Regions from separate parts of the Apilactobacillus apisilvae genome, predicted to be linked through region 2. Evidence: riboswitches for the same ligand, from Rfam matches in the RefSeq annotation. Region 2 holds a riboswitch; the other holds the start of a gene.
The links. A riboswitch is a leader RNA that binds a small molecule or an ion and turns the genes downstream of it on or off. The one in region 2 is predicted to bind lysine.
Positions count from the first base shown of each region.

Region 1 (3,441 bases), 240 kb from region 2:
ATTCAATTAAAGATACTATTAAATTAGCCGATGGTAATGAAATGCCAATGGAAGGTTTTGGTACCTACAAATTAGACAATCAAGAAACCATGGACCAAGCAGTTAAAACTGCTTTTGAATGTGGTTATCGTTTATTCGATACTGCACAGTTCTATAATAATGAAGAACTACTAGGTAATTCAATCAAAAAGCTAGAAATTAATCGAAAAGAAATATTTATTACCGATAAAATTCCGGAACCTAAACAAGGATATCAATCAACTTTAGATGCAATTGATGAATCTTTATCAAGATTACAAACTGATTATATCGACTTAATATTAGTTCACTGGCCAATCCATTCACAATTTTTTGCAACATGGCGTGCTTTTGAAAAGGCTAAGGCAGATGGTAAAGTCAAATCAATTGGGGTAAGTAATTATCATCAAACTCATCTAGACTTACTATCAACTGCTGCTGATGAAATGCCCGTTGTTAACCAAATTGAAGACCATCCCTATCTCACACAAGAACCAATGGTTGCAGCTAATAAGCAACGCAATATTTTAACCCAAGCTTGGAGTCCAATGGGACGCGGTGCAACTTTGCAGGATCCAACAATTAAATCAATTGCTGAAAAGCATGGAAAATCAACTGCACAAACAATTTTAAGATGGCACCTTCAACGTGGAATTTCAATTATTCCTAAATCAAGTAATCCTGAACGAATTAAACAAAATGCTAATATCTATGATTTTAATTTATCTGACGATGAAATGAAACAAATTAGCAGCTTAAATCAGGAACAAAGAACTGGTGACGATCCAGAACTTGTATATGAAATTGAACATCAATATCCAACAAAGTAAGATAATTACTTGCATTATCATAGAAAAATAGTAGCATTATAAATATAAACTAAATATATCTAAGGAAGAGGCGCAATTATCAATAGTAAGCTTATGGAATACTTTAAGGTATGTCGATGTAAGTGGAACGGGATGATTGCCGAAACGATTAATCACTTAAATGATTAACTTGTTGGGTCTTGGTTGAACAGGCTAAGAACTGTCGTAAGTATATAAGCTTACGGGGTGCTTTTAAGGTAATCTAACGATAAAATAAGACGTTAATAATAACTTTAAGGGGGCTATTCCATTTGAATAGTCCCCTTTATTTATTACATAGAATCATTTATACCTGTGAATTATAAATAGATTTATTTATTTTATCAATTAAAAGTATCTTCCTCATTGAAGGGAGTAGTTGTTTTTATGGAAAACATGCAAAGTCAAAAGAAGATTTCCACAATGGGATTAGTATTAATTATCTTTTCAACCATTTTCGGAATCTCCAATTCACAAACAGCCTTTTATCAAATGGGCTATTCAAGTATTATTTGGTACATATTGGGGGCAGTTTTATTTTTCATCCCCACTAGTTTAATGTTTGCTGAATATGGTTCTACCTTTAAGGATGCCCATGGTGGTATCTATTCTTGGTTGGAACAAACTATCGGTAAACGTTGGGCATTTATCGGTAGTTTCACCTGGTTAGCTGGTTGGGTGATCACGTTAGTTTCATTAGTTACTAACATGTGGATCCCATTAGCAGTTACGATTTCTGGTAAAGATACCACTGGTAGTTGGCACTTATTTGGTTTAGATTCAACCGCTACAATTGGTGTGCTAGGAATTTTAGTTATTATGTTTGTAACTTGGTTGGCATCTCGCGGAATGAAATCAATCGCGGGATTATCATATGTAAGTGGAATTATCGGAATTGTTGATTTAGTAATATTCGTTGGTTTATCAATTTTAGTCTTAATGGCTAATCATGGTCAATTTGCCGAACCTATTAATATGCACAATATGGTAACTTCACCTAATCCTGCATTTCAATCACCAGTATCAATGTTCTCCTTCTTAGTTTACGCAGTTTTTGCATATGCCGGGATGGAAACATTAGGTAGTATTACTGATAATACTAAAAATCCTAAAAAAACTTTCCCACGTGCGGTAATTATTGCTACCGTTGTTATGACTGTTGGTTATTTATTAGGGATTCTAATGTGTGGTATCAGTGCTAACTGGCTTCGTGATTTAGGTCATAGTGATATTAACTTAGGAAATGTTCGTTTCGCCCTCTTAACTAATTTAGGGGTCGAATTTGGTCACAACTTCTTGCATCTAAATACTAGTCAATCATTAATGATGGGACAATGGGTCGCAAGATTTACTAGTTTAACTGGTTTTATTAGTTACTTGGGTGAGTTCATCTTCTTAACCTACGCACCTATTAAGTCATTTATTGAAGGTTCTCCAAAAAAATTATGGCCTAAGACAATGACTAAATTAAATAATTTTAATGTCCCTGCCCATGCATTATGGGTACAATGCTTAGTTATTTGCATTATCATCGCTGGGGTTTCATTCGGTGGATCATCAGCTCAAACTTTCTATACAATTTTAACTGATATGAATAATATGACTACTGCAGTCCCATATTTATTCTTAGTCATTGCATTTCCATTATTTAAAAAGAAGATTACACAAAATAAAAATAACTTTATTTTTTATCAAAATAAGACATTCACGAATGCTACAACAGTAATTACAATTATAACTTTAGCTTTTGCTATTGTGTTTACAACGATTCAACCATTAATGGATCATGATGTTCAAACGGCATTCTGGACCTTATTTGGACCAGTCTTCTTCATCATTGTGGCATGGTTATTCTACTCACATGGTGCTAAAAAATTAAATCAATAATTAAATTAAAAGAGATCGACTTATTAGTCGACCTTTTTTAATACATAAAACTTTTTTAGTAAAGGAATTATATATGAAAATATTATTTAAAATAATAAGTATCGTTCTAAGTTCAATCGTGTTACCCATCCTAATATTAAATGTATTTGTAAACTGCTTATATTTATTTTCAGAAGGTTTTACACAAAATCTAGCATCAACCGTTTTAATTTTGGGAATGTTATTGGTAACAATTTTATTAATAGCACAGGACATTTTGTTATTTAAAAAGATATCCTGGAAATTAATAAATATTTTTACAGCTACTATAGCTCTGACAACTGTATGCAATGTTTACTTAATATTATTTTTCATTCCAATATTAGGATCCACAATTACTTTTTATATAGATAAAATAATTAATTCAAAGAAATGAAGACTAATCATTTGACCTATAGTTAGGTATAAGGTTTATTATAAACAAACTTAATAAATTAAAGGAGTGTTTTATAATGACTTTAAAGGATAAAGTAATTGTTATAACTGGTGCTAGTTCTGGAATGGGAGCTGCAACCACTAAAAAAGCTATTGATAAGGGTGCCAAGGTAGTAATCGGTGCTAGAAATGAAGATAAGCTTAAAGCTATTGCTGAAAGCACTGAAAAACCTGACAATGTTATTTATCAAAAAACAGATGTTACTAGCTTGGA
Region 1 covers NZ_CP093362.1:927,876-931,316, forward strand. Annotated here, with positions in the region: gene MOO46_RS04760 (aldo/keto reductase) at 1-848, shown strand, start outside; lysine riboswitch at 906-1,087, shown strand; gene yjeM (glutamate/gamma-aminobutyrate family transporter YjeM) at 1,254-2,753, shown strand; gene MOO46_RS04770 (SDR family oxidoreductase) at 3,245-3,441, shown strand, end outside.
Region 1: linked by a shared signal. The riboswitch ahead of yjeM (glutamate/gamma-aminobutyrate family transporter YjeM) and the one ahead of MOO46_RS03600 (amino acid permease) in region 2 are both predicted to bind lysine.

Region 2 (3,441 bases):
TAGTGAATCTTCATAAATAGAGCGATCCATAACACTTAATTTTTCATCTTGAGCTTTTTCAATATTATCAAAACGTGTATTCAAAAAATAAATTTGTAATAAGAAAGCATATTTTTTAGGATCCTTATAAAACAAAGGTAAAATTTCATTATCATCGACTGATTCATAGTAACCAGTTGAATTTAAATGTTGCGATAAAAGCTTTGTTAACGAAGTCTTTCCAGCTCCAATAGTTCCTGCTAGTACTAGCATGCAATTCTCCTTCAATAAATCAATAATATTTATATTCTAATACATATTTAAATAAGTTACATTAATTATTTTACAACAATAAAAAAGATGCTTTTAAATTCAAAGCATCTCATTGATTCTATTCTTTATCTCTTAAATCAGTTGGTGAAACATCAACCTTATCTAAAGGAATAATTTTTGTATGATTTTTCCATTTGTAAGCAAAATATAAAATCAAAACTAATGGAACTGAAATATAAGTAATTCCAATTTGTTCCCAATTAAAGTTGACGAAAGAAGAAATATCTTGACCACAAATTACCAAAATACAAATAAATAATGTAATTACTGGACCAGTTGGGAACCAAGTGGCATGGTATTTCAACTCATTTAAACTATGGCCTTGCTTGATAAATGCACGTCTGAACCTAAAGTGAGAAAGTGCAATTCCAACCCAAGCAATAAATCCAGTTAAGCCTGATGCTGCTACTAACCAAACGTAAATTTGTGGACCTGCAATACTACTAATAAAAGTTAATAATGAAACAATCGTAGTAGCTCCTAAAGCCATGTAAGGAATTCCTCTTTTATTGGTTTTCCCCATAATTTTAGGTGCATAGCCTTCATGTGACATTGAATACAACATTCTAGTTGATGCATACATACCAGAATTAGCAGATGAAATAACCGAAGTTAAAATTACTGCATTCATAATAGATGCTGCAGCTGCTAAACCAGCACGTTTGAAAACAATGGTAAATGGACTAATTGCAACGTCACTAGCACTAGATCCTAATAAGTCAGGACTAGTATATGGAATAATTGCACCAATCACAAAAATAGCTAAAATATAAAATAAAATAATGCGCCAAAATACATCTTTAATTGCACGAGGAACAGCCTTACTAGGATTATCAGCTTCACCAGCCGTAATTCCAACTAACTCAGTTCCTTGGAATGAAAATCCAGCAACCACAAAGACTGCTAAAATCATTGGAATTCCACCAACAAATGGTGCTTGCTTGTAGTGAAAATTAGATAAGCCAACAGTATGACCACCCATGATTCCAAAGATAGTTAGAACCCCAACACCTAGGAATACAAAAATGGTAATAACTTTAATCAATGACATCCAAAATTCAGTTTCACCAAAGGCTTTAACCGATAATGCATTAATTAATAAAATCAATGCTAAAGTAATCGCACTAAAGATCCAACTTGGTATATTGGGCAACCAGAATTTCATTACCAATGCAGCCGTACTAATATCAACGGCGACTGTAATGGCCCAATTAAACCAATAGTTCCATCCCATCGCAAATCCTAAAGCCGGATCAACGTACTTAGCTGCATAAACGGAGAATGAACCAGAAACAGGTGTATTAGTGGCCATTTCTCCTAAACTAGTCATTAAAAAGTAAACCATTAATCCCATTAAGAAATATGCGACTAATGCCCCACCAGGTCCAGCCTGACTAATAACTGATCCTGATGCAACGAACAATCCGGTTCCAATTGAACCACCAAGGGCAATCATTGAGACGTGTCTAGTCTTTAGACGTCTCTTTACCCCTTTATCCTGTGAGTTATCACTCATAAATATGTCATCCTCTCTTATGATTCTAAGAGGTGCCATCAGAAAAATAACTAAAAAAGATCTCCCCATCAAAGAAGAGATCCGTAATTAACAAAGCTTTAATTATTGATCCTAGAAAGCACTCCGTAGAAAACTACGACAGTCCTCAGCTTATTCAACTGAGCCCCAACTCATAATTAATAAAGTAATTATAAATTTCGGCAAAATCCCCTTTCACAAGTTCTTTTTAATCACTTTATTGACTAGAACCCGTTAATAATGTCATTTGCGCCTCTTCTTAGATTTACTAGGTCATTATATAACATTAAGCTTAATTAGACAATAACTATTATATTTTTAATGAAAAAGTTCTATATCCATCATAATGATCAATTTCTTCAAAGTTTAATTTTTGTAAAACCTTCATTGAAGGTAAATTTTCTTTTTCAATTGTCGCTTCAATCAATGTATTACCATCGATTAAACTCAATGTTTTCGATAATGCTTTGGTCATATACCCATGTTGTTGATAATTAACGTTAATAAAGTACCCTAATTCTAGGTTATTATATACTGGTTCAAAATTTTCACCAATTTCTGGAAATAAGTTAATAATTCCAATTAATTTCATAGACTTAGTAATTCTAATCGCAACTGTAATATTATCTTGGTTTTCAGATTGAAAAAGCATTTTGGCCTTTTTTTCATCTAGTACTGGTTCAAAGCCAGTCTTTTTAGCAAGTTCACTATTTGCTAACATTTCCCAATAATTATTAAAATCTTTGGGATTTAAAGTATTAATCGTAATGTCGCCTAAATCCGCTTTTATATTTTTCAACAGACATTCACGCCTTTCTTGCGTTAGAATAGTATATATAAATTATATATTTGAGGTGTAAATATGCAAATATTAAAAGAATCTGTTCGTAAAAATTCAAGTGCCTTTATGCAAGGGTACCTTAGACCCGCTGATGTTGAAACTAATAATTTCAAACATCCAGCGATTGTAATCATCCCCGGCGGATCTTATACCCACATTCCAATGGTTCAAGCAGAAAGCATTGCATTAAACTACTCTGCTAAAGGATACCAAAGTTTCTTTCTAAGATATACATTTGAACAAGAAGCTAAGCCTTTGTTACCTAATCCATTGATTGAACTAGCTAATACAATTAAGCTAATCAGAAAAAATGCGCAAAAGTGGAATATTGATCCGGACCGAATCGTTATCTCTGGTTTTTCAATTGGTGGTCAGATTGCTAGTCTATATAATGATTTTTATGATAGTAAGTGGCTAATGGATAAAGTTTCAATTAATGATTCTAACATTTTAAAACCAAATGCCGTCATTTTAAATTATCCCGTTACTGATCTAACCCTTGGCTTTCCAGACGATAAGAAAAGAGTTAATAATTGGATTGATGATAAGTGTGAATTAAATGCTGCTGAACATGTAACCGATACAAATGTGCCTACTTTCATTTGGCATACTGCTGATGATCCTGCAGTTCCCGTTACTAATTCACTAAACTATTCACTAGAATTAAATCAACACAATATTGATAATGAGTTACACATTTTCCATCATGGTCCTCATGGGATGGCTTTAGCTAATTATGTAACTGCTTGGAAAG
Region 2 covers NZ_CP093362.1:684,946-688,386, forward strand. Annotated here, with positions in the region: gene MOO46_RS03595 (deoxynucleoside kinase) at 1-252, opposite strand, end outside; gene MOO46_RS03600 (amino acid permease) at 371-1,828, opposite strand; lysine riboswitch at 1,937-2,112, opposite strand; gene MOO46_RS03605 (GNAT family N-acetyltransferase) at 2,157-2,645, opposite strand; gene MOO46_RS03610 (alpha/beta hydrolase) at 2,709-3,441, shown strand, end outside.